DNA from 2 places in the Arthrobacter ginkgonis genome. Region 1 is predicted to be linked to the other one. Evidence: predicted binding sites of a transcription regulator. Region 1 holds the regulator's gene; the other holds the start of a gene.
What was found. Region 1 encodes LexA, which represses DNA repair genes until DNA is damaged. Its sites were predicted from a motif close to TCGAACANNTGTTCGA; they were not measured.

Region 1 (4,207 bases):
AACCCGCCGGGATGAGCGGCTGGACGAGGTCCACCACGGGCCGTTCACCCCAGGCCGCCGGCAGGGCCGGTGCCTGACGCCACTGCCGGATGGAAGTCTCGCACATGGTGCGTGCTTCGCCCAGGTAATTGGCCGGGCCGACCAAGGTCTCCGGCAGCAGGTGAGCGGTGCCGTGTTCCTGGGCCACCGCGCGCAGGGCATCGGCCAGCACGGTGCCCTCGGTGCGGGCCCGGGTTGCCGCTTCGTACACCAGGTCGTGGGCATGTTCGCGGCCCATCGCGTCGGCCAGCTGGATCATCTGGGCTTCGGCCATGACCAGGCCGCCGTCGAGCTGCAGGTTCGCCAGCATCCTGTCGCTGTCGACCCGCATGCCCTCGGCGATGACTAGGGCCTCGGAGAGGGCCGAGCCGGCCAGCACCGCAAGCTGGGGGATGATGTGCCACTCGATCTGCCATTCGCCGGCCGCCCGTTCGTGGCCGGCCTCCTGGATCCGGGCCAGCGCCGAGGCCAGGGCGCCCGCCGTGCCGGAGAGGCCGATGATGACCTCCGAGGAGATCGGGTTGACCTTTTGCGGCATGGTCGACGAGGCGCCGCGGTGGCTGGAATAGGGTTCGAAGACCTCGCCGATCTCGGTGCGGGACAGGTCCACGATGTTGCGGGCCAGCTTGGCGCAGGTGGCGGCGATGGTGGCGCACAGCCAGCCGAACTCGGCCAGCCCGTCGCGGTCGACGTGCCAGGAGATGCCGGTGTCTTCGAGCCCGAGCAGTTCGGCCACGCGGGTGCGCACCTGGGCCGACCGGGGGCCATAGGCGGCGGAGGTGCCGCCAGCGCCGAACATCGAGATGACGCCGATGCGCGGGGCCGCCTGGGCGAGGCGTTCGCGCTGGCGGGTCACCTGGCCCAGCAGCGTCGCCAGGATGGCGCCGAACGTGGTGGGCACCGCCTGCTGCGCATGGGTGCGCCCGGGCATCACGGTGCCTTCGTGCTCCGTGACTCGTTCGGCCAAGGCATCGCCGAAGCGGGCCAGGCGCCGGTCCAGGCTCGCCAGCGAGCGGACCAGTTGCAGGGCCAGGGCGGAGTCCATGATGTCCTGCGTCGTGGCCCCGTAATGCACCCGGCCGTTCGGGCCTTCCGGAAGGGTGGCGGAAATTTCGCGCACGATCCCGAGGATCGGGTAGCCGACATTGCGCGTGGATTCCCAGAGCCGCTGCTCGGAGACGTTGCCGCGGTGGGCCGCCCCAACGATCGCGGCGGCGTCCTCGGAGCCGATGACTCCCAGTTCGCCCTGGGCCTGGGCCAGGGCCCGCTCGACGGCCAGCCAGCTTTCGATGGCGGCTTCGTCGGAGAAGATGTCCAGCTGTTCCTGGTCTCCCGCCAGATGGGTCAGGAGGGAAAAAGGGGATCGGTTCGTCATTGTGGATACTCCGCTGGCTTGTGGCGTGGAATCGATTCCAATACGGAATCAAAAAAAATCCCTTGAGGGTTGGAATCGATTCCAACCGGGGTTGATGTAATGGTAGTCACATTCTGGGTCCGGGGTCAAGAATCATCCCTCTCCGCATGCCGCTGGCCCCTTGGCGGGGCTGCCGGGGGCATCGACCGCCCGGGGGACGCAAAGCGGCTGCTCCCTTTGGCGGCCGCAACCGGGAAAGCGGAAGGCCTCCGCGCCACCCCAGGCTGGAGGGGGTGGCGCGGAGGCCTTCCGCTTTGGTTGTGGAACCCGGGACGGGCCGGGGCGTCCTAGAGCGAACGCATCACCGAGACAACCTTGCCCATGATGGTGGCGTGGTCGCCCAGGATGGGTTCGTAGCGGCTGTTCTGCGGCAGCAGCCAGGTGTGGCCGTCGCGCTGGCGGAAGGTCTTGACCGTGGCCTCGTCGTCGAGCAGCGCGGCGACGATGTCCCCGTTCTGGGCGTTCTGCTGGCGGCGTACCACGACCCAGTCGCCCTCGCAGATAGCGGCGTCGACCATCGAATCGCCGGCGACCTTGAGCATGAACAGCTCGCCGTGGCCCACGAGCTGGCGCGGCAGCGCCATGACGTCCTCGACGGTCTGCTCGGCCAGGATCGGGCCACCTGCCGCAATGCGGCCCACGAGCGGAACCAGGGCCGTGTCGGCGGAGGTGGACAGCTCCGCCACCACGGACAGCTCGGGGACTTGGCGGGCGGCCTCGACGGCGGGGGCGTCGTTGAGGGTCAGCGGCTTGAGGATCTCCATGGCGCGCGGCCGGCGCGGGTCGCGGCGGATGTAGCCGAGCCGCTCCAGCTGGGACAGCTGGTGGGTCACGCTGGACAGGCTGGCCAGCCCGACCGTGTCGCCGATCTCGCGCATCGAGGGCGGGTACCCGTGGCTTGCCACGGCCCGCTGGATGGTCTCAAGGATCTTCTTCTGACGGATGGTCAGGCTCTTCGGCGTCTTCTTCGGTGCCGGGGTGTCCGTGGTGCTCATGGTCTGCTCCGTCCTGGTCGTCGCAGGCGCCCCGATCGCCCCAAACCGTCGGAGGCGGCTGGTGGGCTATGTCCCGCGGGCCCGCTACCTCCAAAGGTACTGGATAACCGCGCCGTGTTCAAAGGTTTGTTCGAAGAGTCTCGACATCCATCGTTGTTGGATGCTAAGAATGGACCCGAAACGTTCGAACATTGTTTCGGAACACACTTTCGAAAACGACTCCGCCCGGTGGCCGCCCTTCCAGGCTGCGGGCAGGACTATGGAGAAAGGCAAGATGTTGGCACACGTCGCACTCGCAGCCCCCGTCCAGCTCTCCGCCCGCTCGGGCCGTACCCGCACCACACCCACCGCTTTTCCGCGCCCCGTCACCGCACGGCCCTCCGGCCGGCAGGCCGCCAGCGCGCGTACGCTCCGCCCGCAGAGCGCCTCCCGAGGCCACCTGTGCCTCGTCCCGGACCTGGAGCCGGTCCGCCACACCCAAGTCCCCACACCGAAGCTTCGGCTGACCCGGCGCGGCCGCTTCGTCCTGATCGGAATGCCGACGATGCTGGCCGCAGCGGCCCTGCTGGTGCTGGCCGGCCTCTTCACCGCCCCGGTAATGGCCACCGGCACCGCTACGGACGACGCCGTGCGGGGGCAGACGGTCACCGTCCTGGATGGCGAGACGCTGTGGGGCCTCGCCGCCGAGCTTGCACCCGAACGCGACCCGCGTGAAGTGGTCGCCGAGATGATCGAGGTCAACAACCTCGCCACCTCCAACCTCGAGCCCGGCCAGCGGATCTTCATCCCGGCGGGCAACTGAGCTCAGGCCTCCAAGGCAGGCCAGCCGGGCCGGGCCGCCGGACCGGGCCGGCGCGGGGATGGGCCGGCACTGGGACCCCGAGCCGGGAATGTTACCCGCCGGTCCGGGCCGATTCAGGGGCAGCCCCGGCGCCCAACTAGACTTGTACGGTGAGTGATCTGCTAGAGCGACTGTCCCGGCTGCCCCTGCGCGACAACCTGCGTGGCCTTGAACCCTACGGTGCCCCGCAGCTGGACGTGCCCATCCTGCTCAACGTCAACGAGAACACCCACCCGCTTCCGGCAGAGGTGCACCAGGCCATCGTCGCCGAGGTGTCCGCGGTGGCCGCGGGCCTCAACCGCTACCCGGACCGCGAGTTCACCGAACTGCGCGAACGCCTCGCCGGCTACCTCGGCCACGGCCTCGAGCCCGAGAACATCTGGGCCGGCAACGGCTCCAACGAGGTGCTGCAGCAGATCCTCCAGGCCTTCGGCGGCCCCGGGCGCACCGTTTTGAGCTTCCCTCCCACCTATTCGATGTACCCGCTGCTGGCCAGCGGCACCGACACCGAATACATCGCCGGAGTCCGCTCCGGCGACTTCGGGCTGACCGCCGAGGACGCGGCCCGCCAGGTCCGCGAGCAGGCCCCGAACCTGGTCCTTCTCTGCTCCCCGAACAACCCGACCGGCACCGCGCTGGGTTTGGACGTCGTCGAGGCCGTCTACGCGGCCGGCGAAGCCAGCAACACCGTCGTGATCGTTGACGAGGCCTACGCGGAGTTCGCCCACACCGGCACCGCGTCGGCGCTGTCCCTGCTGCCCGGCCGCGAGCGCCTGATCGTCTCGCGCACCATGAGCAAGGCCTTCGCCCTCGCCGGCGCCCGCCTCGGCTACCTCGCCGCCGCCCCCGAGGTCTGCGACGCGATGCGCCTGGTCCGCCTGCCCTACCACCTCTCCGCGGTGACCCAGGCCACCGCCA
Region 2 (4,207 bases), on a different contig from region 1:
TTGAAGGTACGGGGGGCGAGTTTGCCGATGAGTTCGCGTTGTCCCGGGGATTCGATCTGGAAGCAGCCGAGGGTGTGGGTGCTGCGGATGAGTTCGAAGGTGGGTTCGTCGTCGAGGGGGATCTGTTCGAGGTCGATGGTTCCGTCGGGGGCCAGGTAGGGCGGCAGGGTGCCGTTGGCGGGGAGGCGGTGGTGTCCGGCGGAGGCGACGGCGTGTCCGTCCCCGTGGATGCGGGCGACTTCGGCGAGCGCGTGGGAGATGGCCGATTGCATGCGGACGCCGAGGACGTCAAGTTTGATCAGGCCCATGGGGTCCATGTCGTGTTTGTCGTACTGGCTCATGGGCAGGCCGAGGCCGCTGGGTTGGACGGGGGTGCGGTCCAGGAGGGTTTGGTCGCCGAGGATGACGCCGCAGGGGTGCATGGAGATGTGGCGCGGGAGGCGGTCGAGACGTTCGGTGAGGTCCACGAGCAGGTCGAGTTGGCGGGCGGTTCCCTGCTGTCGGGTGGGCGTGGGTGCGGTTCCGGCCAGGCGTTGGGCCAGGAGGCGGAGTTCGGGTTTTTCGGCGAGCGCGTCGCGGAAGCTGCTGGCGGGGAAGCGCCAGAGCTGTTTGGCGATGGCGTCGATGTCTTCCCCGTCCATGCCCAGGGCCGCTCCGGCGTCGCGGACGGCTCCGCGGGCGCGGTATCCGTTTTGCATGCTCATGAGGGTGGTGCGGTCGGGGCCGAAGCGTTCGAAGATCTTCCGGTACACCCGGTGGCGTTGGGCGCTTTCGACGTCGATGTCGATGTCCGGCAGGGTGGTCCGTTCCCGGGAGAGGAAGCGTTCGAAGAGCAGGTCGTGGGCCAGGGGGTTGACGTGGCTGATGCCGAGCAGGTGGTTGACCAGGGAGGAGGCGCCGGAGCCGCGGGCTGCGTTGCGGACCCCCATGGCGGTGATCATGGTGCTGACTTCGGCGACGGTGAGGAAGTAGGAGGCGAAGCCGAGGTCGGCGATGGTGTCCAGTTCCAGGGCGAGCCGGTCGCGCAGGGTGCGGTCGCGGGCCTGGTGCGGGAGCAGGCGGGTGATGCCGGCTTCGCAGCGGGCGGCGAGTTCGGTGTTCGGTTCCCCGGTGATGCCGATGACGTGGGCCTCGGGGGTTTTGGGGGCGCCCCATCCGGTGTCGGCTGCCGGGTCCAGGCGCGCCCAGTCGGCGAGCGCTGCGGTGGTGCGCAGCAGGGTGGTGGCCAGGCGGGGGTTGGCCGCGTCGCGGGCGATTTCGCGGGCGAGCGCTTCCATCTCTGCGGCGCTCTTGAGCCAGCCCTGCCCGTTGGGTTGCAGGTCGGCGAGGGTTTCGAGGGAGGTGAGGGAGCGGGCGGCGTCGAGCACGTCGGCGGTGGCGGCGCCGTCGGGGTCGGCGTAGCGGACCGCGTTGGTGAGGATCGCGGGCACGTGCAGGGATTCGGCGGTGCTCAGCATCCTCAGGGCGTGGGCGGTGCTTAGGCGTTCCCCGGGGCGGCTGAGGTGGGTGGTGAGTTCCACGCGCAGCGCGGCGGGGCCGAGCAGTTCCAGCCAGCGGGCCAGGGCGGCGCGGGCGCGGGCGTAGTCGCGGCGGGCGGCGGCCAGTCCGACGTCGGAGGCCGGGCCGAGCAGCACCGTCAGCACCGGGGCGGGGAACCCGGCCGGGGCGCCATCCAGGACGTGGGCGGCCAGTTGTGTGCGGGTGACGCCGGGGCGTCTGGGGTGTCGGGGAGCGGGGGCGCCCCCGGTGCCGGCGTGGGCCGCGGAGACCAGTCGACACAGGGCGCGGTAGCCGGCGCCGTCGCAGTGCCCCTTGGCCAGGACCAGCACCCGACCCTCGGTCCGTGCCCGCACGGATGCGGCGCCGGGAATCCCGGCGGGGCCGAGGATCGCCAGGTCGACGCCGAGGATGGGGTCGATCCCGTGGGTCCGGCAGGCCTTGAGGTGCTTGACCGCGCCGTAGAGCCCGTCGCGGTCGGTGATGGCCAGGGCGTCCGCGCCGTCGGCGGCCGCCCGGCGGACCAGTTCCTTGGGCCAGGACACCCCGTAGTGGGCACTGAAGGCGGAGGCGACGTTCAGGTGGGTGAAGCTCACGCGCCCTCCCGGAGGGCGTCGTGGAGGCGGATCACCCTCCAGCGTCCCGAGCCGGCGTGGCGGGACAGGTCGAAGGTGCGCAGCGGCCCCTTCCCGGCGAGGCGGACCTGGACGCGCCAGATCTCGTGGTCCACGAGCCCGGGCCCGTGCCCGCGCGGGGCCCGGGGCTCCTCGGCCCACCATTTGCGGCGTTCGTACCAGCGCACCGGTTCGGCGGCGAGCGTGTATTCGCGGCCCTGCCAGCGCAGCCGCAGCGGCTGCCCCGCCGGGGTGCAGTCGACCTCGACGGATTGGGTGAAAAGCCCCACCCGGGCACCTCCCTCTGGACCCGCGCGAGCCGTGAGTCGCCCGCGCGGGCCCCGATGGATCATCGGAAGCGGTGCTCCCCGGGAAGCGGGAGGGGCACAACCCCATCCTATTCGAAGATTCGTTCTACAGAAAGCAAAATTAGAACATGTGTACGACACTTTGCCGCTTCCCGTGCTTTCCGGCGCGCCCCGCCCTAGGCTCGGGACATGAATACGGGAAGAAATTCGAACACATCTCCGAATATCACGGCGGTCACCTTGGGCGTGGCGGACGTGGAGGCCTCCCGCTCCTTCTATGTGGAGGGCCTGGGCTTCCGGCAGCTGGCCCGCCTGCCCGGGGAGATCGCCTTCGTCCAGGCCGGGCACGGGCTGGTGCTGGCGCTGTGGAACCTGGAGAGCATGCCCGGCGAGTACGGCGACGTCGGCCGCGGCCCGCAGGCCCCGCCCGTCTCGCTCGGCCACAACACGGCGAGCCCGGAGGAGGTCGCCGAGCTCTACCGGCGGGCGCTGGAGGCCGGGGCGACGACGGTCTCCGAGCCGGAGGCCAGGCCGTGGGGCGGCACCAGCGCCTGCGTGGCGGATCCGGACGGGTTCCGCTGGGACTTCGTGCACAACCCGGGCCTGGCGATCGACGCCGACGGAACGGTCACCTTCACCCTCTGAGGCGAGGGGGCCGGCATGGGATGATCTGGCCCATGGCGTCGATCGGAGTCCGGAGCGTCCCCTGGGCGGATATGCTCCGCAGGAACGAAGGGGGTCCATGGGTCATCCGCAAGGTCGAATCCCGGGTGGAGTTCGTCGTTGACGACAAGACGGTGACCGATCTCGGCCAGATCGATGCCCAGCCTGAACACGTGACCGTCTTCGACATCACGGACGCCAAGCATGCATCCGACGTCCTGATGGGCCGGTCCCGTCTGGATGAAGAGGACTTCCCACCGGTTGGCCGGCTCCCTCTGCTCGTTTGCCCGTGCGGCAACCCCGGCGAAGATCGAGGGCCAGGTATCGATCGTGACCCGCGTCCGCGACCATGGCTACGGCATCCTGCGGTGGCTCGAGACCCGCCTGCGGGGAGAACTAGCCTGCCAACTGGACTGGCTGGAAGTCGAAGTCGTCAGGCCCACCGCGGAGGCGAGAGGAACGGAGTTCACCCAACTGCTCTCTTCGCTGTCCCTGCTCCGGAACGTCCTGGCGGGCGCGACGAAGCGCAGGACCTTCACACCCACGCGCGAACAGATCGACCGTGCCACCTCGGCGGCCAGGGGATCCTTCGGGCCACCCGCCGTCGGGCCTTTAGAAGAGCCCGGGCAGCGGTTCGGTGAGTTCGGGCCCGTTGTTGCGCACGTTGCCAACGGCGGTGTCCACCTCGCGCAGTTCCCAGCCCGACGCCGGCCCGTAGGCCCCGGCGCGGACCAGCTCCACGAGCGCGGCGGCGTCCTTGTTCTCCGGGTCCAGCCAGTCGGCCATGGTCGCCTTGTCCATCGGGATCGGCAGCCGGTCGTGCAGCTGCCCCAGTTCGGCCAGCGCGGGGTCCGCGGAGTCGACCGGCGGGGCCGGGGCTGTGAGCACGGAGGTGGAGAGCAGCCACTGGCCCGGTTCCCCGTCCGCCTTGGACGGGTCCTTCCACCATTCGTAGAGTCCGGCAAAGAAGATCAGCGACCCGTCGCCGGGGTGGATGTAGAAGGGGCGCTTGGAGGAGCCCTCCTTTTTCCACTCGTAGTACCCCTCGGCGGGGACGGCGCAGCGGCGTGCCTTGACCGCTGCGCGGAAGGTGGGCTTCTCCAGCACGGTTTCGCTGCGGGCGTT

Region 2: a site for LexA is predicted at 2,542-2,557, ahead of ABD912_RS20445 (DUF6504 family protein). Genes of this name have one in related genera too.

What each region holds. Positions count from the first base shown of each region.
Region 1 is NZ_BAABEO010000023.1:301,273-305,479, forward strand. It holds gene ABD912_RS17565 (class-II fumarase/aspartase family protein) at 1-1,414, opposite strand, end outside; gene lexA (transcriptional repressor LexA) at 1,741-2,448, opposite strand; gene ABD912_RS17575 (LysM peptidoglycan-binding domain-containing protein) at 2,723-3,250, shown strand; gene ABD912_RS17580 (histidinol-phosphate transaminase) at 3,400-4,207, shown strand, end outside.
Region 2 is NZ_BAABEO010000027.1:9,744-13,950, forward strand. It holds gene ABD912_RS20440 (DNA polymerase III subunit alpha) at 1-2,093, opposite strand, end outside; gene ABD912_RS20445 (DUF6504 family protein) at 2,090-2,401, opposite strand; gene ABD912_RS20450 (VOC family protein) at 2,609-3,064, shown strand; gene ABD912_RS20455 (SOS response-associated peptidase) at 3,695-4,207, opposite strand, start outside.